DNA from 3 places in the Oceanobacillus locisalsi genome. Region 3 is predicted to be linked to each of the others. Evidence: riboswitches for the same ligand, from Rfam matches in the RefSeq annotation. Region 3 holds a riboswitch; each other region holds the start of a gene.
What was found. A riboswitch is a leader RNA that binds a small molecule or an ion and turns the genes downstream of it on or off. The one in region 3 is predicted to bind thiamine pyrophosphate.

Region 1: another riboswitch for thiamine pyrophosphate. It lies ahead of thiT (energy-coupled thiamine transporter ThiT); the one in region 3 lies ahead of thiW (energy coupling factor transporter S component ThiW).
Region 2: another riboswitch for thiamine pyrophosphate. It lies ahead of tenA (thiaminase II); the one in region 3 lies ahead of thiW (energy coupling factor transporter S component ThiW).

The regions. Positions count from the first base shown of each region.
Region 1 covers NZ_JBHTKK010000022.1:25,367-35,937, forward strand. Annotated here, with positions in the region: gene ACFQ19_RS15545 (M3 family oligoendopeptidase) at 1-1,694, shown strand, start outside; TPP riboswitch at 1,758-1,861, shown strand; gene thiT (energy-coupled thiamine transporter ThiT) at 2,013-2,579, shown strand; gene ACFQ19_RS15555 (response regulator transcription factor) at 3,089-3,781, shown strand; gene pnpS (two-component system histidine kinase PnpS) at 3,782-5,146, shown strand; gene polA (DNA polymerase I) at 5,337-7,973, shown strand; gene mutM (DNA-formamidopyrimidine glycosylase) at 7,986-8,828, shown strand; gene coaE (dephospho-CoA kinase) at 8,825-9,427, shown strand; gene ACFQ19_RS15580 (glyceraldehyde-3-phosphate dehydrogenase) at 9,595-10,571, shown strand, end outside.
Region 2 covers NZ_JBHTKK010000001.1:315,334-325,904, forward strand. Annotated here, with positions in the region: gene ACFQ19_RS01385 (hypothetical protein) at 2-706, opposite strand; gene ACFQ19_RS01390 (hypothetical protein) at 973-1,269, opposite strand; gene ACFQ19_RS01395 (Spx/MgsR family RNA polymerase-binding regulatory protein) at 1,351-1,761, opposite strand; gene ACFQ19_RS01400 (TetR/AcrR family transcriptional regulator) at 1,797-2,414, opposite strand; gene htpG (molecular chaperone HtpG) at 2,760-4,637, opposite strand; gene ACFQ19_RS01410 (NAD-dependent protein deacylase) at 4,794-5,504, shown strand; gene ACFQ19_RS01415 (YpjP family protein) at 5,651-6,238, opposite strand; gene tenA (thiaminase II) at 6,692-7,360, opposite strand; TPP riboswitch at 7,450-7,553, opposite strand; gene ACFQ19_RS01425 (S66 family peptidase) at 7,752-8,786, shown strand; gene ACFQ19_RS01430 (DUF2653 family protein) at 8,990-9,286, shown strand; gene ACFQ19_RS01435 (TerC family protein) at 9,629-10,288, shown strand; gene ACFQ19_RS01440 (MFS transporter) at 10,336-10,571, opposite strand, start outside.
Region 3 covers NZ_JBHTKK010000002.1:303,385-313,955, reverse strand. Annotated here, with positions in the region: gene ACFQ19_RS03670 (DHA2 family efflux MFS transporter permease subunit) at 1-391, opposite strand, end outside; gene ACFQ19_RS03665 (TIGR04104 family putative zinc finger protein) at 583-879, shown strand; gene ACFQ19_RS03660 (DUF2188 domain-containing protein) at 953-1,150, shown strand; gene ACFQ19_RS03655 (5-methyltetrahydropteroyltriglutamate--homocysteine S-methyltransferase) at 1,307-2,443, opposite strand; gene ACFQ19_RS03650 (LysR family transcriptional regulator) at 2,554-3,474, opposite strand; gene ACFQ19_RS03645 (GNAT family N-acetyltransferase) at 3,555-4,076, opposite strand; gene ACFQ19_RS03640 (hypothetical protein) at 4,458-4,652, opposite strand; gene ACFQ19_RS03635 (ABC transporter permease) at 5,047-5,754, opposite strand; gene ACFQ19_RS03630 (ABC transporter ATP-binding protein) at 5,751-6,599, opposite strand; gene ACFQ19_RS03625 (LytTR family transcriptional regulator DNA-binding domain-containing protein) at 6,711-7,763, opposite strand; TPP riboswitch at 7,873-7,986, shown strand; gene thiW (energy coupling factor transporter S component ThiW) at 8,086-8,583, shown strand; gene thiD (bifunctional hydroxymethylpyrimidine kinase/phosphomethylpyrimidine kinase) at 8,614-9,435, shown strand; gene thiM (hydroxyethylthiazole kinase) at 9,425-10,210, shown strand; gene thiE (thiamine phosphate synthase) at 10,200-10,571, shown strand, end outside.

The sequences.
Region 1 (10,571 bases), on a different contig from region 3:
AGATTGAGACATTGACCGAAGAAGTAACACGTATGGACACGAATGGATCGGTTGAAAACTGGGAAAAGATCGTATGTGATTTAGAACGGATAACGAAAAAGGTACGTGAGATGGGAGCTTATATCAGTTGTTTAAGTGCCCAAGATGTAACAGATAAACAAGCTGAAATCTATGTTGCCAAAAGAGCTCAAATAGCAGCAGCGTATAGCGCGCTTACGAAAATAATTGATCAGAAACTGGCAGCAATAACAGATACTGCGTGGAACCGGCTGCTTGTACAAGACACAATGAAACCGCTGCAATTTATATTAACTGAAAGGAGAGAACGAGCACGTGAACAATTGTCGGAAAACGAAGAAATTTTAATCAGCGATTTAGCAATAGATGGATACCATGCCTGGAATCAGATGTATGAAGCGGTTGTCGGCAACATGACAATCGATATAGAAGAGAACGGAGAGGTGCAGCCTTACTCTGTCGGACAGGCCTCAAATAAATTATCCACTGCTGATCGTGCGCAAAGAGAGCATGTTTTTCGCCAAATCAGTGATGCATGGAAAAAGAATGAAGCTTTATTCGGACAGACGTTAAATCACTTGGCGGGCTTTCGGCTGCAAACTTATAAACATTACGGTTGGGAGAATGTGTTGAAAGAGCCCTTAGAGAAAAATCGGATGCAGCAAGAAACGTTGCATGCGATGTGGGGAGCGATTGAAAAACACAAACCGCTATTTGTTAATTACTTACACCAAAAAGCTTCTCTGCTGGGTTTGGACGAATTAAGCATTTTTGATGTACATGCTCCTATCCGGTCAAATATAGAAAAGATGAGCTATGATGCGGGAGCGGCTTTTATTGTGGAACAATTCCGCAGTTTCAGCCCGCAAATGGCGGATTTCGCACAAATGGCATTTGAGAAACGCTGGATTGAAGCGGAAGATCGGGCAGGGAAACGTCCTGGAGGTTTCTGTACGAGCTTTCCTGTCAGTGAGCAGACCCGTATCTTTATGACTTACTCAGGAACGCCTTCCAATATCGCGACACTGGCCCATGAATTAGGGCATGGTTATCATCAGTATGTGATGAATGATGTAAATGGGTTAAATCAAGGTTATGCCATGAATGTGGCAGAAACTGCTTCCACGTTTGCGGAAATGATTGTCGCAGATGCGTCGGTAAAAATGGCTCAAACAGATGAAGAAAAGTTGACCTTATTAGAAGATAAAGTGTCACGCAGCATTGCTTTCTTTATGAATATCCATGCCCGCTTCTTATTCGAGAAACAATTCTATAAAGAACGCAAACAGGGGATGGTAAGCACGTACCGGTTGAATGAGCTTATGGTAGAAGCACAAAAAGAAGCGTATTGCGAAAGTTTGTCTGAATACGACCCGCATTTTTGGGCGTCCAAGCTGCATTTTCATATTACCAATGTACCGTTCTATAATTTCCCTTATACATTCGGTTATTTATTCAGTCAGGGAATTTATGCATATGCGAAAGAATATGAAGGTAATTTTGAAGAAAAATATATTACATTATTAAGAGATACCGGCCGGATGACTGTGGAACAACTTGCTGAAAAGCATCTGCAGGTGGATCTGACAAAACCTGATTTCTGGGAAAATGCAATGGAAATATGTAAACAGGATGTCCAGGAATTTTTAGAACTAGCCAAGAAACTGGAAAAGTAATCACGTCTATTGCGAATTATCTAAAAGTGATTTATACTACATTTATACAAAAAAGTGAATAAAAAAGCCTGCAAGGGGAGCCTTTGGCTGAGAGTGGACATGTTTGTGTTCTGACCCTTTGAACCTGTCAGTTAACGCTGGCGCAGGGATTGTGGACTTTTTGATGGATATAAAAGTAATGTGTGAGCGGAGTGTAAAATGTTCTTTTATGATTATTGGAAGAACATGACCATCAAGAAGACTCCCCTTGGCATTACTTTTTTGTGCGTTAGGAAAGTATTAAATTATGATTGTTTCATGTAAATGGGGGAGAAACATTTGAAAAATAAAACATTGTTTTTGGTCGAAGTAGCTATCTTTACAGCACTGGCTTTATTACTGGATATTTTACCAATTGGATTTACACTCTGGCCGCAAGGAGGGTCTGTATCTTTTGCAATGATTCCTGTCTTTATTGTTGCTTTCCGGTGGGGATTAAAGGGAGGCTTATTGTCCGGGTTCCTCTGGGGAATACTGCAGGTGGCTACAGGTACGGCTTATATCTTGCACCCGGTACAGGGCATTATTGAATATGGGCTAGCTTTCACTGTTGTCGGACTGGCTGGAGTGTTTTCCAAGCAGGTTATCGACAATATGAAAAAGAAGCAGATAAAAAAATCTTTTATCTACATTCTGACAGGCGTATTCCTGGGTTCAGCAGCCCGTTTTATTTGTCATTATATTGCCGGAATGGTGTTCTTCGGTTCAGCAGTAGAAGGGCAGCCAGCCTGGCTCTATTCATTAATTTATAATTCATCTTATATGATTCCATCTTTTGTTTTAAGTCTTATTATTGTATTTCTTTTGTTTTATAAACAGCCGAGAACATTAGTAGGAAAAATGTAAAGAAAACTCCCTCACACAAAAATCCTGCAGCATGCCTTGCTTCAGGATTTTTATTTCATTTTCTCAACGTTCGCACTAAAGAATAAGTATATAAACCTTGCTGTTTCAGGATGAACACGCTCTCTATTATCATGTTAAGTTTAAACATTCTTTTATTTTTTGATCAGAATATGGTGTATAGCGACTACTCCGGCCAAGCCCTTCGCTTTCCGACGTCCTGGGACTGCGGTTACTCGCTCCATCAAAAACCGTTGTACGTCGGAAAGCAAAACGGTCCGCCGCAGCGGCAGCCTTACACCTTCTACTCTTTTTCAACAGAATGTTAATTTTGTTAAGTTTTATTAACATTCTGTTATGGAATAGGCTATCTGGCTAAATAATGGTAGAATAAAGAAAATAAAGATGAAAGCAATATATTTTTATGTTCCTTTTCCTTCGAGAAAATCTTATTTAAAGAAGGATTTTTTATCAATGGGAACGTATATATGAATTAAGGGGGGATTTTCCAAATGGATAAAGAAATTCTAATCGTAGATGATGAACAATCCATTGTGACGTTGCTAAAATACAATATCGAGAATGCCGGGTTTACGACAGACGTGGCATACGACGGGGAAGAGGCTTACGAGAAAGCTTCATCTAACCGCTATGAATTGATTATTTTAGATTTAATGCTCCCGAAATTAGACGGGATAGAAGTATGCAGGAAACTTCGAAAAAATGATATGGACACACCGATTTTAATGCTGACAGCAAAAGATGAGGAAATTGACAAAATCCTTGGTCTGGAGCTCGGAGCAGATGATTATTTGACAAAACCGTTCAGCCCGAAAGAAGTGGTTGCCCGTGTGAAGGCCATTATCAGGAGGTCACAGCGGCCGGAAGGGGATTATTTTCAGTCTCTGCGAATAAAAGATTTAACAATTTACCCGGAGCGCTATGAAGCAGAAATAAAAGAAGAATTAATTACTTTTACAAGAAAAGAGTTTGAACTCCTGTACTATTTGGCTAAACATAAAGGAAAAGTCATTTCCCGAGATCAATTACTCAGCAGTGTATGGGATTATGATTTCATGGGAGATACGAGAATCGTGGATGTGCATGTAAGCCATCTGCGGGATAAAATTGAACCTGATTCTAAAAAGCCTGTATATATCAAAACAGTTCGTGGGTTAGGTTATAAACTAGAGGAGCCGGTTTAAATGCATATATTATTTTCAAAGCCATTGTTTCCAAATATTCTTGGCATCACGGTGGTCCTGATATTATCAGGGTGGCTGATGGTACAAGCTCAAGGAAATTGGATTTTTATCATAGCTATTATATTAGTAGAATTTTTAGTGATTTCTATTATATTTATGCAATTTTATAACAAATACGCAAGACCGCTTAATAAAGCCTCAAAAACAGTAAATGAAATGATTAAAGGAAATTATTCAGCCCGCTTTAACAACAGTAATAGTAAAGAAATGGAGCAATTAAGCAAAAACATCAATAAATTAGCGCGGAATATGAATGAAATTACGATTCAGGAACAAATGCAGGCAGAGCAATTAACTTCTATTATCGATAATATGAAAAACGGCCTCGCGCTGATTGATGAAAAAGGGTACGTTCACCTGGTGAATCGAGGTTTCTTGGAAATGTTTCAAGGGGAAGATAAACAGTATCGCGGTCATTTATATTATGATGTATTTGAAAATGAAGCCATGCACAATGTTGTCCAAGAAACATTTCTGTATGAACAGCCTGTCAAAGAACAGTTTAAAAACGAGCGCGGGCTGACTAAAAACTATATGGAAGTTATTGCTGCACCTGTTTTTAACGAGCATAATATGATTAAGGGGGCTGTACTGGTTATTTATGATATAACAGAATTGAAGCGGTTAGAAAAAATGCGTAAAGATTTTGTTGCGAATGTTTCTCATGAATTGCGTACACCTATTACGTCTATACGTGGGTTTGCGGAAACATTAAAGGAAAAGCAACATGATGAGCAAGCGGCAGAAGAGTTTATTGAGATTATATATAAGGAAAGCCACAGGCTGCAATTGCTTATAGAAGATCTGTTAGAACTTTCCCGCCTGGAAAGGGAAGATTTCCAACTGGAAAAAGAGCGTTTTAATGCGAAACAAATGATAGATGAAGTGCTGCCGCAACTGGAACAAAAAGCAGCAAAAAAAGATTTAGATTTTACAACATCGATTTCTCCGGATACAGACGTGTATGCAGATTCTGATAAATTGAAGCAGGTTATTATCAATCTCGTAGATAATGCGATTAACTATACACCATCTGGAGGAAATATCCATTTAAGCATAAATGAAGAAAATGAACGTGTTCATATTCTCATTGAGGATACAGGAATCGGTATTGAACAAAAGGCGACTTCCAGAGTGTTTGAACGCTTTTACAGAGTGGATAAGGACAGAAGCAGAAATACGGGAGGAACCGGCCTTGGACTCGCTATAGTAAAGCATATAGTCGAGGTTCACCAAGGGGAAATTGTTTTAGAAAGTGAAGTGGACAAAGGAACAGCAGTCCATGTATATATACCAAAACCTTAAGTCATCACCGCCCGGGTGGTGGCTTTTGTTCTTGTAGGGTAACGGAAGGAAGTGTCACTTTATAAATGAAAGAACTGCCGTTATAAGATAAGGGAGTAAAGGATAACCTACGTATACGCATTATGCAGTTTTCTCTAAACATGATAAAATAAGATTACAATTAGCGATGAAAGATAAAGGAGACAGAATGATGACCCAAAAGCTGATCTTAATTGATGGCAACAGTATTATTTATCGCGCTTTTTTTGCGTTGCCGCTGTTAAATAATGAAAAAGGCGTTTATACCAATGGTATCTATGGTTTTACTACGATATTGCTTCGGATTTTAGAAGAAGAGCAGCCGACACATATGCTTGTTGCTTTTGATGCAGGAAAAACGACTTTCCGCCACGAAACGTATAAAGAATATAAAGGAGGCCGGGAAAAAACACCCCCGGAACTTTCTGAACAATTTCCTGTCTTAAAAGAACTGCTCGATGCGTTTGGTATTAAACATTACCAGCTGGATCAATATGAAGCAGATGATATTATTGGAACATTATCGAAACAGGCAGATAACGAAGAATGGGACATAACCGTGTTCTCCGGCGACAAAGATTTACTGCAGCTTGTATCGGACCAGGTGACTGTCCGGGTGACCAAAAAAGGAATCAGTGAAATTGAAAACTATACACCCTCTTACCTATTCGAAAAGATGCAAGTAACCCCGGAACAGATTACGGATTTGAAAGGACTGATGGGAGACAGTTCAGATAATATTCCTGGCGTTCCGGGAATCGGTGAAAAAACAGCTACCAAACTGTTAACACAGTTTCATACATTAGAGAAAGTGTACGAACACTTAGATGAGGTCAGCGGGAAAAAGCTGAAGGAAAATTTAACAACCTATCGTGATGATGCGATAATGAGTAAGGATTTAGCTACCATTAACCGGGACTCGCCCATTACCGTTCAATTGGATGATGCTGTTTATGAAGGCTTCTCCACAGCATCTGTTCGTAATATGTTTATGGACTTAGGTTTCCAGTCGCTATTAACGCGAATTTCCGGAACAGAAGAAGCGGAAGAGGAGAAAGCAGGATACAAAGAAATAGATTATAGCATCGTGGAAGAAGTAACAGAAGCGCTATTTTCCAAACAGGATGCCCTTGTTGTAGAAATGCTGGGAGAAAACTATCATACCGAACCAATTGAAGGAATCGGGGTTGTCAATGAAAATAAAAAAAGTTTTATTCCTATTTCTGTAGCAGCGGAATCGTCGGCTTTCAAAAAATGGGCGGAAGACCCTGCGAAAAAGAAGATTGTATTTGATGCAAAACGGACAAAAGTTGCCTTATTACGTCGTGATATTCAAATAGAAGGCATTGTGTTTGATGCCTTGCTTGCTTCTTATTTAATTAATCCTGCTGAAAATAACCACGATATTCCGGGGATTGCAAGCAGAAAAGGAAAATATGATGTGTCCTTTGATGAAGAGGTGTACGGAAAAGGAGCGAAACAACAGGTGCCGGAAGAAGCGGTTCTCAGTGAGCACGTCATCCGGAAAACTGATACGCTGCTGGAATTGTATCCTGGGATGGAGAAGGAATTAGAGGAGAATGAACAAGCGGATTTATTAAAGCATTTAGAAATGCCGCTTGCACTGATTCTTGCTGAGATGGAACACCATGGTGTTTTAGTAGATGTGGATCGTCTGAAAGAAATGGGAGAAGATTTGAAGGAACGACTGGATAAACTGGAAAAAGAAGTATATGAACTGGCAGGCAAAGAATTCAACTTGAATTCACCAAAGCAGCTGGGACCTGTATTATTTGAAGATTTAGGTCTTCCTGTTATCAAGAAAACAAAGACAGGTTATTCTACAGCGGCAGATGTGTTGGAACAACTTGCCGATCAGCATGAAATTATACCGAAATTACTGCTGTACCGTCAGTTAGGAAAGCTGCAGTCAACCTATATTGAAGGACTGCAAAAAGTGGTTCATGATGATACGCATAAAATTCATACGCGCTTTAATCAGGCGTTAACACAGACCGGCCGTTTGAGTTCTGTGGATCCCAATTTGCAAAATATTCCTATCCGGTTGGAGGAAGGCCGAAAAATACGGCAAGCTTTCGTTCCATCACACCAAGGATGGAAAATGTTTGCAGCGGATTATTCACAAATTGAACTGCGGGTGCTGGCTCACATTGCGGACGATGAGAAATTAAAAATGGCGTTTCAAAATGATTTAGACATTCATACGCAAACGGCCATGGATGTATTTCATGTAGAACGGGAAGAGGTTACCTCAAATATGCGCCGTCAAGCGAAGGCTGTTAACTTTGGAATTGTGTATGGCATAAGTGATTACGGATTATCTCAAAACTTAGGAATCACCAGAAAAGAAGCCAAGCAATTTATCGAACGGTATTTCAGCAGCTATCCAAATGTTAAAGCATACATGGATGATATCGTCGTAGAGGCAAAGCAAAAGGGATATGTCTCCACGTTAATGAACCGCCGCCGCTATTTGCCGGATATTACGAGCCGGAATTTCAATGTGCGCAGTTTTGCGGAGAGAACGGCAATGAACACACCGATTCAGGGAAGTGCAGCTGATATTATTAAAAAGGCCATGATTGATTTAGATAATCGGATGAAACAAGAAAAACTGCAAGCCAAGCTTTTATTACAAGTCCATGATGAATTGATTTTAGAAGCACCAGAGAACGAAATAGAGACGTTAAAGAAAATTGTTCCAGAAATGATGGAAAAAACAGTAGATATTTCGGTTCCTTTGAAAGTGGATTATTCTTATGGCGAGAGCTGGTTTGACGCGAAGTAAGGGGAAGAAGAAATGCCGGAATTACCAGAAGTAGAAACCATAAAAGAGACATTGACATTACTTGTTCAGGGAAAAACAATCGAAAAAGTAGATGTTTTTTGGGCAAATATGATAAAGCAGCCGGATGATGCCGAGATTTTTAAGCATCTGCTGGAGGGGCAAACGTTTCAAGAAATAAATAGAAAAGGAAAGTTCCTGTTGTTTTATTTTGATGATTATGTCCTTGTGTCTCATTTAAGAATGGAAGGAAAGTATCGTCTGCATCAGCCGGATGAAGAGATGGACAAACATACACATGTTATCTTTCATTTAGAAGGCGGAGAATCATTACACTATAACGATGTTCGCAAGTTTGGAACGATGCACCTGTTAGCAAAAGGAACAGAATTTACACAGGCTCCTTTGCTTGCTCTTGGGCCTGAACCGTTCGAGGAGGATTTTACAACAGAGTATTTTTACCAGAAGTTACAAAAATCATCGCGGTTTATTAAAACAGCGCTTTTGGATCAACATCTGGTGACAGGGCTTGGGAATATCTATGTGGATGAAACATTATTCCGGTCCGGGGTCCATCCTCTGACACTGTGCAATGAACTGACAAAAACAGAAGCAGAAGCAATTCGCCACGCCGCCATTGAAACACTACAGGAAGCAGTAGAGGCAGGCGGCACAACCATTCGCAGTTATGTAGACAGCCAAGGAAATATGGGAATGTTTCAACAGGTATTATTTGTGTATGGTCAAGATAAACAACCGTGTAAAACATGCGGAGAAGAAATTATAAAAATAAAGGTCGGCGGACGGGGGACCCATGTATGCCCTTATTGCCAGCCGCAAAAGGTGAATGATGTATGAGTTTAGTAATTGGCTTAACTGGAGGCATTGCAAGCGGAAAAAGTACAATATCCCAAATGTTTACTGCATCCGATATTCCAGTTATTGATGCGGATGTGATAGCGAGAGAGGTAGTAGAACCTGGAGAAGCTTCCTATCAGCAGGTAGTTGATCTGTTTGGTGAAGATATAGTAAGGGCGGATGGCACAATTGATCGTCCGAAACTCGGTTCGATTGTTTTTTCCAATGAAGAAAAAAGAGAACAATTAAATCAAATTGTCCATCCAGCTGTGCGTAAACGAATGCTCAAGAAAAAAGAAGACTACATCAACCAAGGAGAAAAATGTGTCGTACTGGATATTCCTTTGCTGTTTGAAAGCAAACTCACTTCCTTGGCTGATAAAACGTTAGTGGTATTTGTAGATGAAAACACACAGTTAAAACGGTTAATGGAAAGGAATCAGTTGAGTGAACAGGAAGCGATGGATCGGATCACTTCGCAAATGGCACTTGCAGAAAAAGCCCGGCTTGCAGATGCAGTGATTGATAACAACGGAACGATAGAAGCAAGCAAAGCACAATTCACAGATTTACTAAAAAAGTGGGAAGTAATTAAATAACATGCAGAAACACCATCGGAACTTTTTGAAGTGAAGATGGTGTTTTTTTGGCAGAAAATAATTAGGTTACATTTTTAATATTTTATGACACACTTTCTTGCGTTTGTGTTATACTAATTATAACAAAAGATAAAAAGTATAACATTATTGGGAGGAATAAAGTGCTTATGGAGAAGACGCGTATTGCAATAACAGGTTTTGGTCGAATTGGCAGAATGGTTTTTCGTCAAGCAATGGAAGAGGATCATTTAGACGTTGTAGCTATCAATGCAAGTTACCCGTCGGAAACGCTGGCTCATCTCATAAAATATGATAGTGTCCATGGTCCTTTTCAAGGTAATGTGGAAGCGTTACCGGACAAATTGATTGTGAATCAGAAAGAAATTCTTCTGGTCAATTCCAGAGAACCTGAAAAATTGCCTTGGAAAGACTTAGGTATTGATATTGTTGTTGAAGCAACCGGTAAATTTAAAACAAAAAAGGAAGCCGGGCGTCACTTGCAGGCAGGAGCGAAAAAAGTAGTGATTACCGCTCCTGGAAAAGAAGTCGACAAAACGATTGTTATCGGTGTCAATGAAAATGATTATAATCCAGATGCAGATGATGTTATCTCGAATGCATCTTGTACAACAAATTGTTTAGCTCCTGTGGTTAAAGTGATTGATGATCATTTCACTATAGAGAATGGCTTAATGACGACGGTGCACGCATTTACAAACGATCAGAAGAATATTGATAATCCGCATAAAGACTTGCGTCGGGCAAGAAGCTGCACCCAATCTATTATTCCGACTACGACCGGTGCTGCCAAGGCGCTGGCAGAAGTCATGCCTGGTCTTAAAGGAAAATTACACGGGATGGCATTGCGCGTGCCGACACCAAATGTGTCTTTGGTGGATTTGGTGATTGATATTGAAGAAGATGTTACGGAAGAAGAAGTGAACGCCATTTTCAAACAGGCGGCAGAAGGAAGTATGCGAGGCATTATTCAATATTCAGATGAACCTTTAGTTTCTATTGATTATACAACAAGCACTTATTCTGCAACCATAGACGGGCTTTCCACCATCGTAATGGATAATAATAAGATAAAAATTATTGCCTGGTATGATAATGAATGGGGTTATTCCAAACGCGTTGTCGA
Region 2 (10,571 bases), on a different contig from region 3:
CTCACTTTTTTATCGTTTCTTTGGAAGACTTCGTATCATTCCGCTGGATAACGTTCCACTTACTTCCAAACAACTGAATACTATTTTCCACCTTTTGGATGATTTCATCGGCACGCTCATAAATAATTCCGCGCAAATCCTGTACCTGACGCAGTAATTTATCGAGCCATGCTTCCTGTTTCTCTACCCTTTCCTGAAGCAAAACCATATCTTGTTCTTTTTGATCGGATTGATGCTGGATGTCCGCTAAGACCTGTTCTTGTTTCTCCATTTTGCTCAGAATAGAAGCTTGTGCTGCATCTATTTTTTCAAGCTTTTCCTGCATAGCCAGCTGATTCTGTTGCATGCCAGCAGCCTCAGATTTGGTACTCTTCTGTATGGTCATGATTTCTATAATCTGCCTATTTTCATTTCTTATCTGTTCATCCAATCCATCTAACTGTTGTAATACTTTTTCTTGTCCCTGCTGCTGATACTTTTTATTTTTATCCATTTCCGTTAACCTTTTCGCAATCCGTTCCAGCTGCTGGTTTTTGGCAAAAACATCCCGCTGAAGCTGCTGCAATACTTCTGCAGATTCTTTCTGCATCTCCAGTTGTTTCTGTTCTCTTTCACTTGCATGTGCATAAACAAATGTTTCTTGATTAGGTGAAACACCTTTTATATCCTCTGCATAAATGCGTTTTTGCTGATTCAGATATACCATTTCCATCACCTCTAACATCAGCTTATGCACAATGAAAAAAATAGGACGAATTTTGGTTATTTGCCTACCTATACCCCTGTCTGCATTTTTGAATCATATCTCGGCTGTCGCAGGAGGGGGACAGAGCAAATAAAAGCGCGGGTATATTATTTCCCGGAATTTGCGGAGGAATCTTAGAAAAACCGTCCGGGTAACATTGGGGAGCAGAAGAAATAGCCCGAAAGCAATTGTCTTTTCAAACTTCGAGCTGTTCTTTTATCTTTATACTAATTTCGGTGGGTAGTACGGTATGTCCGTTCTTTAAATGCAGCAATAAACTGCTCTGGCGAAGAAGTGATAATATAGGCAAAAACACCCTTAAGCGTATGCAAATACAACATGCCCTTTTCTCCGGTAAGGCGGTAAGAAATATCCATTACATTCTCCAACGGAAATTCTCTGTATTTTGTAACAATCTTGTCTTCATAAAGGTACATATAGCGCTGTTCTTCGGTATCCTTTTGTTCTAATACTTTCACTTCACGGACCACTTTTATATACGGCTGTTTGGCAATAAATTGCATTGTCCCCTCCCGTTAATGAATCGTTCTTCGAGTATATTTATCTCAAAACTGAACCAACGCGCTTGAACAAGCATTTCCCGATTAACTTTCTGCAACACGCAGATGATTCTTTCTCCATTGCAGCCATTGATTTTCTCTCGTATGCCGAGGTAAAAACTGACGGATATCTTCTTCATGATAACCTACCTGTAATCGTTTGGCATCCACCATAATCGGGCTGCGCAAAAGACGCGGATATTCCTGAATGATTTCCAGCAGTTCCTGCAGCGGCAATGCTTCAATATCCAGATCTAAATCTTTATAAATCTTAGAACGTGTTGAAATGATTTCATCTGTTCCTTCGACAGTCATGCGTAGAATATTTTGCAATTCCATTACTGTCAGCGGTTCTCTAATGACATTTCGTTCTGTATATTCAATTCCATTTTTTGTAAACCATTGTTTTGCTTTCCTTGTTGATGAACATGCTGCACCATAAATCGTAACTGTCATTAATCATACCCCATTTTTTAGTTAGTATCTTTCTTTCAATCATTTTTTAAACCTTTACTTAACAGGTTCATTTCGATGCGAAAGTTCTCTACAGCTTCCTCACAAGAAAGATTCCTGGTCAGCTGATCGACAATATTTCGAAATGTGACAGAGGTTAAAATTTGCATAACATGGAAAAACTCCTGTTTACTATCAATATTCAATTTATTAAAATCAACCAAATCTTTCACTTGATTCATGGCATCTACTTCATCATGCTTACCTAAAAACAATTCCGTAAATGAATCCTCAATTTCATGTGTGACATTCAATATGGCGTTCTTTAAAAACTGCAGTTGCTTTTCTTTCGACAACTCTGTCAGTGTTAACCGGAAAATTTTATCCATAGACGCCATCAAGTCGCCATTCGTTTCCTTTAACTGGTTCAAAAAAAAAGTGCGGCGTTTATCTGTATGAAGCTTTAATAAATAAAAAAAAGCATCTTCTTTGCCATCAAAATACTGATAAAAACTTCCTCTTGAAACACCTGCAAGCTTAACAATATTCGCAATGGAGGCTTGCGATAACGGAGCTCTTGCAAATTCTTTTTCAACTGCCTGCAATAATGTCGCCCGTTTTGAGTCGTTTAAATTAAAAAATGTTGATGTAGGCATATTCTTGCTCCTCCAAAACCAAATGTGACACATTGTCATGTCTATAATTATATCGTATATGACACAGTGTCATTAGTCAATATTTTTCATGACATCGTGTCACTTTTTTTGTGAAATGTGACGATTGTATGGCAGACAGCCTGTTGCTTTCGTTTTAGTGTTTCCTATTCTTTCTTATTTATTTTTTCCGACTCAATCATTGTATTCCCCAATCCTGTCATTTCATAACCTGGAAATGTGAAAATTTCTAAAAATATTGCTGTTATTTCGAGATGCTATCAGATTGGTAGATGCGATATAAAAACATCGTGTAAGAGAACAGTCTCTTACACGATGTTTCTTTCATCAAACCATAATTTTGCTCATATCTTTTGTAAATGCCACCGGATCCTCAATCGGAAGTCCTTCAATTAATAACGCCTGGTTATAAAGCAGGTTGGTATATAATTCTAATTTATCCTGATCATTTCCTTGTGCTTCTTCTAATGCGTTAAAAATGTTGTGATCGACATTGATTTCCAGTACTTTGTCGGCTTGAATCTGCTGATTATCCGGCATGGCGTTAATAATTTTCTCCATTTCCAAGGAAATTTCGCCATCTGCAGACAGCACCACCGGATAAGATTTCAGGCGCTTGGAAGCTCGTACATCTTTTACTTTATCACCAAGAACTTCTTTCATTGCTTGGAATAATGCTTGATGACTTTCTGTTTCTTCCTTCTCTTCTTCTTTTTCTTCCTCTTCAATACCAAGATCGCCGCTAGACACAGAGCGGAATTCTTTATCCTGATATTGTGTCATCATTTTAATCGCAAATTCATCCACTTCATCTGTGAAATAAAGAATTTCATAGCCTTTATCCGCAACAATTTCCGTTTGTGGCAGCTTTTCAATACGATCATTGGAATCACCCGAAGCATAATAAATATATTTTTGATCTTCCGGCATACGTGAAACATATTCTTCTAACGTTACCAGCTTCTTCTCTGTGGAAGAGTAGAATAAAAGCAGGTCCTGCAATTCTTCTTTATGCTGGCCGAAGTCACTGTAAACACCAAATTTGATTTGCTGGCCAAATGCTTTAAAGAAGGTTTCATACTTGTCCCGTTCATCACGAAGCATACTGAGCAGCTGCTGTTTGACTTTCTTACGGATATTTTTTTCAATAATTTTCAGCTGACGATCATGCTGCAACATTTCCCTGGAAATATTTAAAGATAGATCTTCGGAATCCACCATTCCTTTTACAAAACTGAAGTAATCCGGCAGTAAATCAGCACATTTTTCCATAATTAATACGCCATTTGAATAGAGCTCCAAACCTTTCTCATATTCTCTGGTGTAGTAGTTAAATGGCGGCTGTTCCGGAATAAACAGAATAGCATTATAGCGGACTGATCCATCGACGTTAATATGGATATGACGCAATGGCTGATCGAATCCGTACCGTTTTTCCTGATAGAAATTTATATAATCCTCATCTGTTAATTCACTCTTACGCTTCTTCCAGATAGGAACCATGGTATTAATGGTTTGTTCTTCTACCACGTCTTCATATTCATCTTCCGTGCCTTCTTTCAGCTTGCTTTCCGTAACATCCATTTTAATCGGATAGCGGATAAAGTCAGAGTATTTCTTGATGATCTGTTTTAATGTGGCTTCTTCTAAAAATTCGTCGTAGTTTTCTTCTTCCTGGTTCTCTTTTAATTCAAGGATAATTTCTGTTCCAACCTGCTCACGGTCAATCGGCGTAATCGTATAGCCGTCTGTGCCTTGGGAAACCCATTTATATCCTTCTTCACTGTCAATGGAGCGTGTAAGTACCGTTACCTTATCAGCAACCATAAACGCTGCATAAAAACCGACACCAAATTGACCGATAATATCATAACCGTCTTTAATTTCGTTTTCCGATTTAAAGGTTTGGGAGCCGCTTTTTGCAATGACACCAAGGTTGTCTTCCAGTTCCTCTTTGGTCATTCCGACCCCTGTGTCCAATACCGTCAGCGTTCGATTTTCTTTATTAGGAATCAGTTTGATATAGTAATTGCTTTGATCGAATGTTAAGGAATCATCTGTTAAGGCTTTATAATAAATTTTGTCAATGGCATCACTGGCGTTGGAGATTAATTCACGTAAGAAAATCTCCCGCTGTGAATAGATGGAATGGATAACCATATCCAGTAACTTCTGCGATTCTGCTTTAAACTCGTGCTTTACCATTATGTCTCTCTCCTTTTCCTGTTTTTAGCACTCTCTAACGCAGAGTGCTAAACCTCTATTACATGAATACCATATTCTATTTTTCCTGTCAATATTAGTCGCATCTCACCGCTACAACCTGTATAATAGAAAATATATAGAAGAGGAGGGGTCTCGATGCTTCATGAATGGTTAAAAGATTCCAATCACACCGTTATTTTTACTGGTGCAGGAATGTCTACAGAAAGCGGACTGCCTGATTTCCGCTCTACCAACCGGGGGCTTTGGCGAAAGAAAGATCCAAGCAAAATCGCCAGTTTAGATGCGTTAAATCATCACGTAGAAGACTTTATCGAATTTTACCGGGAGCGGGTTCTTGGTGTTACAGAAGTCGGCCCGCATCAAGGACATCATGTTCTAGCCGATTGGGAGAACAATGGACTTGTCCAGGCAATCATTACACAAAATGTCGATGGCTTTCATCAAGGTGCAGGAAGTAAACACGTTCATGAACTTCATGGAACCCTGCAAAAGTTGCATTGCCAGAGCTGTGAGAAAGTCTATGATAGCTCTGCTTATATAAATGAAGATTATTATTGTTCTTGTGGCGGAATACTCAGACCTTCTATTGTATTATTTGGGGAAATGCTGCCCGAGGATGCTTTTTCAGCTGCTTTTGAACATGCTAAAAAAGCTGATTTATTTATTGTATTAGGATCCTCGCTATCCGTCACACCAGCCAATCAATTTCCGGAAATCGCAAAACAACACGGTGCCAAACTTGTCATTGTCAATCAAGAAAAAACACCTTTAGATGACTACGCAGATTTAGTTGTTTTTGACCGGAAGATTGGAGCTTTCTTAGAAGAAACGAATAAATTGCTATAAGTACATGTTCCAAAACCCGATAAATAGGCGAGTTATTTGTATCGGACTTTTGGAACATCCTCTATAAAGAAAGAAAGGAAAGACAAGGAAGTGTGCTGCAGTGCTTCCTTGTCTTTCCTTTTATACCTATTTACAGGCTTCTGTTCTCAAGCCTTCCATTTTGGCGGAGTATTTCTGTCCCAATAAATATCCCCGATCGGATAATGCTTTTGAAATCCGTCTGCATTCAGGTGATAATGAAAATGAAAATAATGCCCTTCTAGCGGTCTGTTTTCACGGCGGACATGGAACTTTACCAACGTTTCACCCGAATGGCTATTGGAAACATTAAACATTCGTTCTCCATAACCTTTTGAAGGTTTCTCGGTAATAGCTATGTCTTGATATGCCTCAGCATGTTCAACAAGATCAGCCAGCATGGTTTCCATTTGCGGAAAAATAACCGCAGCAAATTCTCCCTCTACCTTATCCGTAATTTTGGGTCCAAACTTCTCCAGACTCAATGCTTTTGCTTCTTTTTGAAGATGCTTCAGATAGGCTTGTCTAGCATCTTCAACAATATAGGATTGGGTGGTCTCTTTAAGGACAGATGCTGTTTCGATATCTGATGAAGAAGATATATTGCTGTCACTCCGTTTATCTGCATCTACTTCCAGCAGATTGGTCGGTGAGTAAATTCCTAACGTTAAAATCGTTATAAATACAACTGCTATTCTTCTCCACCAAAGCTTCATCTTTCTCACCCGACTTCCGTACTTTTTCTTTATTTTACCATGAATCCATGTATTGTCTATCCAACTTTTTTACTTTTTTGAATTTTATCTGACTGAATAACATCGCTTACAAAGAAAGACAGCAATTTATTTGTATTTTCTTTCCTTCATGCAAAACGACATGAATATGCTTTTCCAATTTTAAAATAAAAATGAAAAGAGTTTACTCAATATACCGCTCAACAAAATGGCAAAACCAATCCCAATTACCATTCTTTTAGCTAAAATACGGGAGGGGTTCTCTGTATTGTTCATCTGAATCGCCAACTTTCCTTGATTTTACTATTTACCTTCTTGGTTTTGAGCGTGTCTTTACATCGATATCCTGCATGAATCACAATGTCAAAACACCTCCCCTTTACTTTCTCATATCATTTCTAATCATTCAATCAGCTGAACAACTAATCAACCGGGTTACACTGGCCAGCTTTCGCGATTATATGCCATGTCCCAAAACATATATTCATAGCGGCTCGTATTTAGAAAAATAGCTTCTAAATCATCTAGCTCTGCTTCCGTACACCCTTTTGCCAGTTCGTCCAATTTTTCTATCAGCCACTTGCCAATAGAACCAAACTCATCAGAGCTGTACATTTTCACCCATTCTCCGTACTGTTCATGTTCCAGGGCACCAGGCTTTTTTGCCAGCTCTAGTCCAATTTCATAATAACTCCAGGCACATGGTAAAATGGCCGCAATCAAGGATGCTAAAGAACCTTTCTGCGCTTCTGCAAGCATATTGCTGCTGTAGGCGAGCGTTACAGGACCAGGCACGGTAGCTTCCAACGCTTCTTTTGAAATCCCGAGACGTTCGGCATATTGACGGTGAAGATCCATTTCAAAATTCAAGGTCTCATCGAGTGATTTAGCAAATCCGGACATTGTATCTAAATCTTTGGCAAGCACTGTCCCCATCGCGATTACTTTGGAGTACTCGATTAAATACTTGTAATCCTGACACATGTAAAATTTAAATGCCTCGATATCAAGTGTCCCATTACCAATTCCCTGTACAAATGGATGTTGATGACTTTTTTCCCAAATCGAATCTGCAGACTGACGGATACGTTCTGTGAATGTCATATTATATGCGCTCCTCCTTCTTTGATTGCACGCAAAAAAGCCGCCTCCTGATATAGAAAGCGGCAGAAAAGGTTGGTTCATTGCCTATAGGCATATCCCGACCACTTCCCTCCGCTAGTACAAACTAGATCAGGTTAATAAGGGTCAAGGCCATTTGCCTCTCTCAGCTTTGTCAGCACCCCTAGTGGATTCTTTGCGTATTTTGTTTATCCCTTTCAGATTATCATAAGTATATGTAAGCGTAAAGCAATCCTAAAACAAAAGGATGGTACGAATGAAATCATTCCGCATCAAAAAACTAGGACATCAAATACGTTGTTGCAAAAATAAAGGATTTTATCTGTGTATATCGAATAAGTATTTATAAATCACAAAGAAAGGAGCATGTTATATGTTGATCAAGCCGCCAAAATTATCTCCCGGAGATAAAGTAGCAACTGTCAGCCTCTCCTGGGGAGGAGCAGGCGAGCCCTCCTTAAGGTGGCGCTACCAGCAAGGTGTGGAACGCTTAGAAACCGTATTTGGGATCGAAGTCGTTCCAATGCCTAACAGTTTAAAAGGAGAAACGTATATCGATGAGCATCCCGAGGCACGCGCTGAAGATCTCATGACGGCATTCGCTGATCCTGAAATCAAAGCAATCATCTCTACTATTGGCGGGGATGACAGTATTCGTCTTCTTCCTTATATAGATTTTGAGATTATCCGACAAAATCCCAAGATTTTTATGGGATTTTCTGATACGACGATTGCTCATTTATTCTGCTTTCATGCAGGCCTATCCTCCTTTTACGGACCAGCAATCATGACTGATTTTGCAGAAAATGTGGCGATGGATGATTATACGGTGAAGGCCATTCAAAACACGCTTTTCCAAGCGAAAGCAGTCGATGATATTCCCGCGCCGGAAAAATGGACTAGTGAATTTCTCGAATGGGATATTTCTAATAAAAACATTGCCAGGAGAATGCTTCCTGACCAAGGTTATGAACTCCTGCAAGGAAATGGGATCGTCACAGGAAACCTTATTGGCGGCTGTATCGAAGTGCTTGAGTTTGCGAAAGGAACTATCATCTGGCCGCAGCCGGAAGCATGGGAGAATAGCATTCTCTTTTTGGAAACATCGGAAGAAAAGTCAGACCCTGAATTAATAAAAAGATGGCTCAGAAATTATGCAGCCCAAGGGATACTCCAGCAAGCAAATGGAATGATTTTTGCCAAACCTTATGGAGAGGTGCATTATGAAGCGTATAAAGAAGTGATATTATCCGTTTTAGCAGAGAACGGGCTGACAGATCTTCCTGTCCTATATAATGTTTCTTTCGGACATACCGAACCAAAAGCACTTATTCCTTATGGAAGGTTGGCTCAAATCGATTGCCAGCAAGCATCCTTTTCCATTATAGAAGCAGCTGTTACGAGTTAAGTACAGCTGTTTTTATTTTATCATCACTCTCATTCGTGCATGAAACAGAGACAGTGATATAATATATATGCGAAACTTCCTAAATAAGCACTTCTTACTTCATGCTTATAGGGAGTTTATAGTAGAATAGAATGCAATTGGCATTATTACTAGAGGCTGACAAAAGTGTAGCCTTTCAACTATATGCAGGAGGAATTTGGGGTATGCAAAAACTTATTATTCCTGAAGAGGATATTGTGCTTGCTATATGTGTATACATTGGTGAAAAACAACAAATAGAGCCGGATAATGTGCAAGTAGAATTATTTTATGACGATTATTCCGGTGTTTCAGCAGAAATCATAACGCCATCCGGAAAACAGGAATTAATTACCAAGCAAATTATTACTGCATTAAGAGAATGGATTAAAGACAATCTCCATGCTGATCCTTATGCAGGTTTAAAACTGGATTTAGATAGACGAAACGGGATTTATGCCCGCCTTCGTTATGATAGTTAGTTTCTCACCGGGCTTTGTTTTTATCTTTCATTTTCATTTATTTACATAATTTTCAAATGACAGGGAAGTTTAAAATCTCCGATGTAATCTTTTATTTCAGCCGCATTTATTTTTATTTTTTCGCATCATTTCAGCGATTTCGAAGAGACAGACTTCCCAATATGTATATGCATATCGTAAAAATCCCTTGTTTTTCTTAAACAGAGCAAGGGATTTTTTCATGTATCCACGACTCCTTCATGTGTCCTCTGCCTGTTCTCCATTATTTCCTCTCTCCAGTTCTGATTTTCAGTACAAGCTCATATACTGAACCAATGACTTGATGGGGAAAGGAGAGATAGGTTGGAGTTTATACAGACAGTCGGACAGATTCTCCTTATCAATATTTTATTAAGCGGAGATAATGCCATTGTGATTGCGATGGCAAGCCGAAATCTTCCGGAACATCTCCAGGGACGAGCTATTCGCTGGGGAACATTTGGCGCTATTGGGCTTCGGATTCTCTTTGTGTTTATTATGATTTATTTACTGCAATTGCCCTTTATTCAGTTTATCGGCGGATGTCTTCTGTTATATGTCGCATATAAATTATTAGTAGACAAGCAAGACCATAGTCAGATGAAAAGCGGTAATTCTTTACGGGAAGCCATCACAATTATTATTTTTGCAGATGTCATTATGAGTCTGGATAATGTATTGGCTATCGCTGCCATCGCTGATAGTGACTTATTATTAATTATTGCCGGTATTATTTTAAGTATCCCGATTATCTTAACAGCCAGCGAATTAATTCTAAAATTGATCGAACGGTTTCCCATTATTATTTATATCGGAGCGGGATTGCTTGCCTGGACAGCTGGAAAAATGCTGTTAGAAGAAGCATTTATTCAACAGCTCATTGCTTCACTGAAATATGGGCAGCTGATTTTTCTTAATATCCTTACCCTGGCTATTCTTTTTATTGGAAAATGGCGCAGGTACCAATCCGAAATGACTGTATAGAAAAAACCTCTTATGTGATGTTTGATGCCACATAAGAGGGGTGCAGTCTACATATTTTTATACGTGTGTGCTTTACTGAATAACACTGCTGTAATAATCAAACCAATGGCGGCAAAGCTTAACAGGATGGCTTGAATTGGAATATTTGCTGCAGATAATCCGGAAACAAGCGCATAAGAAATGGGATCGAAGCCATTCATAGCAAGAAAGATAATACTCATTACCCTCCCCATAATATAGTCTTCCGCCTGCTCCTGGGCAGCCGTAAAGAATGGAATAAATA
Region 3 (10,571 bases):
CTCTTCTATTAATTGGAAAAATCAATAAGAATACAGTTGTCATTAACGGCAGCATCACACCGGCTCCCAGCGATTGAATCACTCTGGACGCAATGAGAAATTCAAAATTCGGAGCTATTCCGCCAATCAATGTTCCAACAGCAAATACACTCATCGCAGTCAGAAACAACTGCCTGGTGGTAAAACGGTCGATTAAAAATGCGCTGACAGGAATCATAATCCCATTTACCAGCATAAATACCGTTGTCAGCCACTGGGCACTGTTCGGTGTTACACCCATTTCATTGATAATTGGCGGTATCGCCGTAATCATTAATGTTTGATTTAAAATAGCAATAAAAGACCCTGCCAGCAGCAAGGCCACAACGGTCGGTCGATGTATTTGATTCATCTATCCATATCCCTTCTTACAGTTAAATTTGTAATCCGGTTCTCGAAACAATAAACAGCTTATTATAGATTAAGGGAAAAACGGAAAAGAAGCCAGCTTTTTTGAAAAAATGCACGCAAGCTGTGAAATGAAAATGTATTTTTCTTGTGTTACTCTTTTCATAGTATGATTTACGGTAAGGAGTGACAAGCATGCCGACGTGTCAGCATTGCCATCAGAAATGGACTTGGAAACAAACGATGAAAAGAACCGCTACCATAGACACCGCATATATCTGCCCATATTGCGGGGAAAAACAATATGCAACTAAAAAATCAAATATACAATTTTCACTTTTAATGCTTATCCCGTTAGCAGGAATGCTTCTAAATTTTTTTAATATATCACCCTGGTTTATTTTCAGTTGGCTGATTTTGGGAAGTATTGCTATTTTTAGCCTTTTCCCTGCTGTGTTAAAACTGACCAGTACGGAGGAATTTTTCTTTTAACTTTCATTCATGTTTCACTCACTCCAACTAAGGGAAAACTTTCCCTAACCGCGTTATAAAGGAGTTGAGTAAAATGAAAACATTTAGTGTCGCACCGAATGCAGATGAAACAAGCTGGTTTGTAAAACTGGAAAATGTCGCACCGGAAGAAACGTATGCCTCAAAAGATGATGCGCTTGCTGCTGCAGAGCAAATGGCGAAAGAGAACACACCAAGCAAGGTGGAAATCAGAGATATGGATGACAACATCCAAGATGAAAAACGATTCTAGAATGTTACATTCCAGTTGAATAAATAATACAGACAAGGAAGTGCTTCTCCAGCACTTCCTTGTCTGTATATCTTTAAGAAAAATGTCATTATTGAAAATAGCTTAAACAAGCGCTCTTCTCTATTTCCTTTACTTGTTCAAAAGAAATCAAAACGCTTATTTCCCCCAAACTTCTTCAGCAACTTCTCTAACTAAACGCAACTTATCCCATTGTTGCTCTTCCGTCAGAATATTTCCTTCCTCTGTAGATGCAAAGCCGCATTGCGGGCTGATACATAAGCGTTCAATCGGAACATATTTCGACGCTTCTTTGATACGTTTTTTGATTTGGCCTTTATCCTCCAGTTCCGGGAGCTTGGAAGAGAATAACCCCAATACTACAAGCTTATCGTCATTAACATTAACGAGTGACTCAAATCCGCCTGCGCGCTCCGTATCAAATTCTAAGTAATATGCTTTCACTTTTTCTTGCGTAAATAATATTTTAGCAATGGTGTCATAAGCACCTGACGAAGCCCATGTAGAATGATAGTTTCCTCGGCACACATGTGTTGTAATTATTAAATCCTTTGGATGGTTTTCAATCGCTTTATTATTTAAATTCACATAAAGCGTTCCGATATCTTCTACGTTCGCTCCATCATGGCGGTTTGCCCAATAGTTTTCATCGACAAGCATTCCCCATGTGCAATCATCTATTTGCAAGTTTCTGCAACCTGCTTCATACAAATCTTGAATAACGGTACGATATGCCGCCGCAATATCTTCTGCCAATTCTTTCTGATTCGGATAAAGCTGATTGGTTATTTCTACGTTTTCCGGGCGTTGCAGCTCTGCTAAGAACTGTGCCGGAGCAGGAATCGTCTGCCTCGCCACTACTTTCTCATCTGCAAATTGCTGAACGAATTGAAAATGCTCGACAAAAGGATGATTTTCGCCGCTGATTTTTCCAGTTAAACGAGCTGTTTCTGCACGTGTTTCTTCGCCTTTAAATTGGTAGCCTTGGTCGATCTCCTGTTTTTTCACCCCTTGCAGGCCCCACATAAAATCGAGATGCCACCAGGAACGTCGAAACTCTCCATCTGTAATTGCTTTTAACCCGACATCCTTCTGTTTCTGGATTAAGTCTTTAATCGTTTCATCTTCAACCGCTTTTAACTCCTGCTCAGAAATACTTCCTTTTGCAAATGCTTTACGAGCTTCCTTTAATTTTTCCGGACGCAGGAAGCTTCCCACATTATCAAAACGGAAGGGTGTTTCGGTACGTATACCTTCTTTACTTGCCACTGCCATTGCTAATCTCTCCTTCGTTTCATTGGTTGAGATTAGTCTATCATAGAAATCCTATTATCAGATAACACCTAAAATCTATCGTTCAGTATAGCTTTTATCTATATCCAGTATTACGGTAAACGTTGTCTCTCTTCTTCAATACTGGACTGCAAGTACGCAATATAGGTTTCCGCCATCGGGCTAAGCTCCATATCTTTATGAACGATATAGCCTACGTGAATGATTTCATCAACTTTCAACGGCACCGCAATAATATTATCGCCATTCAATTTTTGACTGATAACCCCAGTAGATATCGTATAGCCGTTCAGTCCAATCAGCAGGTTAAACATCGTCGCCCGGTCCCGGACATGAATATTTTTGGGGCGGGTCAGCGTGCTTAATATCTCTTCCGAAAAATAAAAGGAATTGTAATCTCCTTGTTCATACAGCAGATAAGGGTATGGCTCTAAATCTTCCAAAGTGACATAATCTTTTTCTGCAAGTGGATTCTCCCCGCTGATAAATACATGCGGTGTTGCTTCAAATAGGCGGTGGAAGACTAAATTCCCTTCTTTTAAAAATTTGCAGATGATTTGCTCGTTAAAATCATTCATATACATAATACCGATTTCGCTATTTAAATTTTTGACATCTTCTATGATTTCATATGTCCTTGTTTCCCGTAGTGTGAAATCATATTCATCCCTGTCATAATCTTTTAGCAGACGGACAAAAGCGCTGACTGCAAACGCATAGTGCTGAGCAGACACCGCAAAATGATGCTGAGGTGCTGCATTGTTGGAGTAACGATTTTCCAGTAATTCAGCCTGCTCCAAAACTTGTCTGGCGTAGCCTAAAAATTCAGAACCCTCTTTCGTTACATGAATCCCTTTATTTGTACGGGAAAAGATTTTTACACCAATTTCTTTTTCCAATTCTTTTAACGCGTTGGACAGGCTTGGCTGACTGATAAACAGGGTTTGAGCTGCTTTGGAAATGGAGCGGCTTCTCGCTACTTCAATGACGTATTTTAATTGTTGTAAGGTCATATTTTATCTCCCTTTTGCCTGCATCATATCTATATTCTAACTAGAAGAATATGCATATGATGCCGCTTATTAAAACTCTCTTATGATAAAAATAATTGATACGCATATCTCTCTCCATTCACAAACGGCAAATGAATAATTCCTTTAAACGCAAACCCTGCTGATAAGATAACTTGCTGCATGGCTCGGTTTTGAGGATGGGTATCAATCCGTATTTCAGCTAACCCTTTTTCTTTACATACAAGTAGCAGCAGTTTTAGAAACGTTTTTCCATAACCTTTTCCATTTATCTCTGGATTGATAGCAAATTTATGAATGGTCGCATAATCTCCTTGTGATGTATCCCAATCACCATAACATATGGATGAATAAGCTGATTCTTCTTCATCCGTTATAATTGCTGTACCAATGATTGTTTGATTCATCGTAAAAACATAATTATTTCCACTCTCTATCTTATTTTTGATATCTGCTTCTTTGGGAGCATCTTCATTGGACCATTGCGGCGATCCAGATGCAGCCAGTTTATTTCTGGCGTGGTTAATAATGTGCATAATCTCTTGGAAATCATCGTGATTTCCAGTTCTTATTTCAATGTTCATGGTTGTCACCTGCTTTTTTTGTCTATCTAATTATTGCTAACCGCTAAAATTAAAATTCACCCATTATCTTAAAACAATATATAAGAAATTAAGAAATAAGAATAATAAGCGATAAAGTTAATATGAAAATTCCATTTTCTAAATCTGTACAAGTATCGGATAGTTCATTGATGCTTTGCTTATCAAAATGCGTGCATATAGAATACAATATTCAAGACGCACTATCCGATTCTATATTTCTTCAGTTATTCCCTTGGAGTTACTTTAAAAACTGCAAAGCAATAAATCTCCCTATAGGATTTCAATCCCCAAATGAAAAGCTATTGATGAGCTTATCAAGACGAGCCCAAAAATAGCTTTTCATATCGCGAATTGGCGTAATTACTTTTTATCAAACATCTGATACCAGGCATAAGCAAACAGCGTAACGCCAACCCCCATATTCCAGTTCCATATATTCGCATCAAAGTTTAAGTAATAAAAAACATTTAAACCCATAATGACAATTCCGAAAAGAAATAGGACAGGAAATACTATATTTTCTAAACTACATTTTCTGCCAAAGATTTGAATCATTATTATTTCCACACTCCCAATAACTTTTAAAATATACACAGATTCTTTTCTTTCTTTAAAATGCTTTTCAAAGAATTAGCTTATTATATAGTAATTCTACATATCATTGAAAAAACCTTCACAACCATTTTATTTTTCTTATATGATTGTATAAACCAAAAATAGCACCGCAAATGAGCCTGAGCTAGATAATCAGGCTTTTTATGCTCTTTTATACGCCTTTTCCATTGCAATGTCAGTGTATACTCTTTAACAGGGAACCTATATATTAAATAAGATCGTTAATAAATTCAATATTGTTTAAATATCCGTAAAGCCATTTAAAGAGCCGCTTCCACTCTTTAAATGGCTGCAAATTTCATAATATCTATCTAAACAGAAACCAATTATCCTCTTAGTCCATCATCCGCTTCTTAAATGTCACAGCAGCCAACACCAATGATGCCACAACCCATGCTCCGATAATAGCAAATGGCTTCCATAGCTGACTAAAACCTGCTCCTGTATCTTCTAATTTCACAATTTCCTCCAATTGGATCCCAGGTGTATATTCTAATACTTGCAAGAAGGTATACTGATCTGCAAATGCCATAAACATATTCCCCATCCCAAATATAAACATGACCGGGAGAATATAGACAGATGCTTCTAAAACACTTCTTGTTATCAAGCCCATCCATGTACCTAATGCAATAAAGAAAATAAGAGAGAGTATAACCCCTGCAATCAAAACACCTCTGCCTGCAAAGGAAAAATTCATAAGAAGCATACAAACGCCGGTTACAACCACGGTAATAACAATTGTCACAGCACTTTTTCCAGATAGTATTTCTGTCAATGTGGCTGGGGAAAGCATCAGACCACGCAACGTATTTTTCTCTTTTTCTTCTGCGATCATCGCACATTGCAGGAAAGTGCCGACCAGTGCAAGCGATATGCTGATTACAAATACATACATCTCTATCGTTATATTATCCATTCTTCCATATATAACAGCAAAGACTAGCGGCATCAATGCTGTGGATGAAACATACATATTTCGATATAAATCTTTTAAATCCTTCTGAAAAATAGCCATGAATCGTTTTACAGAAAATGTCATACTAATTCCCTCCCAGTTACTTCAACAAAGATATCTCCTAAGGTTGGCTCTTTTGTATAAATACGCTCCACCATTTCCCGGGAAATATATTGTTGAATTTCCTCAGCACTTGATGCTTTCAAGGGAAACTCTAATTCTGTTCCATCCTTTAATTCGATGCCGATAATCTCTTCCCGATACTGTTTTTTTAGTTGTTTTGGTTCATCTAAAAGCTGGACAATCCCTTTATTTAAAAAGGCTACCTGATTACAGAGATGATCCGCTTCCTCCATGTCATGTGTTGTCAGAAAAATAGTCGTTCCCTGTCGATTCAGTTCTTTTAAACCATTATGAATATGTTTTGAATTCGCAGGGTCCAATGCCGATGTCGGCTCATCTAAAAATAATAACTCAGGCTTATGCAAAAGTGTTCTTGCCAGCAACACACGCTGTGTCATCCCTTTGGAAAGTTTCGAAACCTGTGTTTTTTTCTCCGCACCTAAATTCACTGATTCCAGCGCTTCATCAATCCGCTTATAAGACGTATCATATAAATCTGCATAAAGCTTTAAATTATCATAAATGGTCAGCCTCGCATATAAACCGCTATTATCTGTTACAACGCCAAAACGTTTCCGATATTCAGGTGTATTTAACTTTGAAACAGGTACTCCAAAGATACTCGCTGTACCTCCGCTCTGTCTCATTTGTCCAGTTAAAATTTTAATCGTTGTTGTTTTGCCTGAACCGCTTGGGCCAAGAAAACCAAATGTTTCTCCTTTTTTAACCTGGAAGGACACATCATGTAACGCTTGTTTGTCCCCAAAAACCTTCTCTAAGGATGCTACTTCAATCATATTCTCCACTCCCAAAACCTCCTGTGTCAGTTAAGTTGCCTGTGACTACAGAATAAGCTCTTTTCAGCAACAGCGCACTATATTTCCGATGAATGGAGTATATATGACGTTGAATTGTGTTTATTCTACCCCCAATAATTCTTTCAGCTCGTTCAACTTTGATTTCGATAGCGGGACTTCAGAGCTTTTTTTATCAACAAGAGATAAACTGTAGCTGTTTCTCGTCCAGGTAATCACTTCTCTTATTTTTTGAAGATTCACAATATAGGAGCGGTGACAACGAAAGAAGCCTTGATGGGACAGACGCTGTTCCAATTCTTTTAGGGTAAGCCCTGTCGGAAATCCTTCTCCGCGGGTATAGAGATAGGATTGTCCATCCTGGCTTTCGATATAATCAATTTCCTGTGGATCAAATAAAATGATTTTATCTTCTACTTTTGCGGAGATTTTATTTATCTGGAAAGCCTGCTTTATTTGGACCGTGTCTTCCGCTGTTTCCTCTGTATCTATTTCTAAGGATGTTAAACGTTCATTCTTCTCTGATTCGACTTCCATTTGCTTTATCCCCTGTTCATCTAAACGATAGACTGTGTCCGCAATCGTGATGGCGCTCTCTGTACTTGTTGTTAAAATCAGCACCGCCTTCTGTTGATTCTGCAGAAATTCGACAAATTGATGCAGGACGCGCTTTGTTTCTAAATCCATATTTACTTCAGGCTCTTCAAAAATCACCACTTCCGCTTCCTGCATTAATATTCTTCCAAACTGAACACGCCGCTTCTCAGAGCGATGAAGCTGATGCATCTTCCATCTCGCTTTTTCCTCTAATTGAATTTGCAAAAGTACTTCTTTTACAGAAACCTTTCTTTGATATAAAGAGCCAATAAATTTCAAATATTCCTGCACTTGCATTCGTTCGTAAATCCCTTCTTCATACCAGCAAACACCTAAACAGGAAAAGTATTTCTGTTTATCCTCCTGTAATGTTTGATGCTGAACCTGAATCGTTCCATTTCGTACATTTTCTTTTCCGGTAATCATCTGCAGCAACACGGAACGAATATTAACAGTTGATTGAATTGCTTTTATTTCTCCAGCTTTTACTTCTATATCTATCTTAGGGAACAATGTCTGGTCTCCCTGACGATATTCCATACCATTTATTTTTAGCATCCTTCATACCTCTTCCTGTCAATATATCATTATGAACTTGCAGTTTAATTATTCATTCATGACAAACTGCTTCATCTTTGATAAAGTAGAATCAAAGAAAATTATGAAAAGCAACTACTAGGGGAGCCCAACATGGCGGGCTGAGAGGAAAGCATGCTCACTTTCCGACTCTTATAAACCTGATCTGGTTAATACCAGCGTAGGGAAGTAGTCAATCAACGTATGATTACTCTCAGTATACCAAATCAGGCTTCCCGACAAAGCCTGATTTTTTTATTTTATAAAGTAGTTCCTTTTTTATTTGTCCAAATAAAAGGAGATGATGAAATTGAAAAATCGCACACGTTTATTAACGATGATGGCTGTTCTCGTAGCTATTGGAACGATTGGCTCTCAATTGCTCTGGTTTCCTGCAGGTGTCGCCAGAGCCTACCCGGTCCAGCATGCCGTTAATGTCATTGCCGCCATTTTGCTCGGGCCGGGTCCCGGAGTAATTGTTGCATTCATGATCAGCTTGCTCAGAAACCTTTTAGGACTGGGAACATTGGTTGCATTTCCCGGAGCGATGATTGGCGCTTTTGTTGCCGGGGTATTGTATAGGAAAACGTATAAATATCCGATGGCGGCCTTAGGAGAAATAATTGGTACTGGCATTATCGGTTCTTTCTTCGCTGTTCCTATCGCTAACTTACTTATGGGAAGTTCTGCAGGAGCTTTTGCCTTTATTCCGCCATTTATTGTAAGCAGTGTTTCCGGTGCATTAATCGGGTGGTTGTTAGTCAGCCGTCTCCCGTCACGCCAATTTTCTTTAACAAAATAAATCTTTTATTCTATGAAGGAGGTTTTTATCATGAAACCGATTCGTTGTGCATTAACCATTGCTGGTACTGATCCTAGCGGCGGTGCTGGTATACAAGCCGATTTAAAAACATTTCAAGAATTAAAAACTTATGGAATGTCTGTGATTACTTCCGTTGTAGCACAAAATACAACAGGAGTCCGCTCCGTTGAGCATATGCCGCTTTCCATGATTGAAGACCAGCTAGACGTCATTATAGAAGATATGCCGATTCATGCGATAAAAACAGGTATGATTGCAAGCAAGCCAATGATGGAATTAATCGTTAAAAAGTTAGAACAAGTCGATGCTCCATATGTTATGGATCCAGTAATGGTCGCTACCAGCGGAGATTCTCTGATAGATGAAGCGGGCCGAAACTATTTACGACAATATCTCCTCCCGTTAACAACCGTTGTAACACCAAATATTCCGGAAGCCGAATTCTTGACCGGATTATCGATTACAACAGAAGAAGATATGAAAGGAGCAGCAAAATATCTTGTTCAAGAATATGGAGTGGATGCTGCTTTAATCAAAGGAGGCCATCTAAAAGGACAAGCAATTGATTTTCTTTATGATGGAAATAACATGCACAGTTATGCTTCTGAGCGTATTGATACGCAAAACACGCATGGAACAGGCTGTACCTATTCTGCTGCTATTGCTGCTTATTTAGGAAAAGGTTATCCGCTCCCAGAAGCAGTGAAGCAGGCAAAAACGTTTGTAACTGCTGCCATTTCAAAATCATTTGAACTCGGAGAAGGAAATGGTCCGACAAACCACTGGGCTATCCGGGAAAATGAAGGGAAGGAGATTATTCATGAATCCTGATATTATCCAGCAAGCCAGAAACAACACCCCGCTTGTTCATCATTTAACCAATCAGGTTGTCGTCAACTTTAGTGCAAATGGTCTGCTTGCTTTTGGCGGCAGCCCGGTGATGGCCAAAGAAATGACAGAAGTCGCAGATATGGCAAAAGCTTCGGATGCAGTTGTTTTAAATATAGGTACAGTTTTAGAAAGTGAAGTTCCTGCAATGATTGCAGCGGGAAAAGTAGCTAACCAAAAAGGGATTCCGGTTGTCCTTGATCCTGTTGGCGTTGCTGCGACCCCATTTCGACAAGAAGTAATCGAAAGAATTTTAAAAGACGTACGCCCAACTGTTATTAAAGGAAATACAGGAGAAATCGCATCCTTGGTTGATACAGACATCCAAATGCGCGGTGTCGATTCTGTCGGCGCGGGAAACGTTGATGACATTGCAGAACAAGCCGGTAAGAAATGGAATACCGCTATCGTGATAACCGGAAAAACAGATGTGATCTATACAGATCAACAACTCATTTACAACCAGACAGGACATCCGCTTCTCGCAAATATTACCGGTTCTGGATGTTTATTAGGATCCGTTATTGCGGCGTGCCTTACTACTTCTTATCCTGTTTCCGAACAGCTTCATGCAGCACTCTGTTTTTACGGGCTTGCTGCAGAACGTGCAGCGGAACAGCCGGATGTAAAAGGTTCAGGAACGTTTTTGCCAAACTTTATCGACGCTTTATCTTGTGCACCAAAACAACTAAATGGAGGCCCGAATGATGACATTTAACCGTAATATCTTAAGAAAATATTTTATTATGGGCAGCCAAAATTGTAACAGAGATCCAGAAGCTGTGTTACAAGAAGCACTCGCCGCCGGTATTACCGCATTTCAATTTCGGGAAAAAGGTAGCGGGTCATTACAAGGCGAAGAAAAACTGCAGCTTGGCAAGCGTTTAAGAGAACAATGCCGTGAATATGAAGTCCCTTTTTTCGTCAATGATGATATAGAGATTGCCGAAGAGTTGGAAGCAGATGGCATACATGTCGGACAGGACGATATGCCTGTAGAAGAAATCCGCGCCAAGTTTCCTGATAAAATCATTGGTTTATCCATATCTACACAAGAAGAATTGGAACAAAGTCCGCTT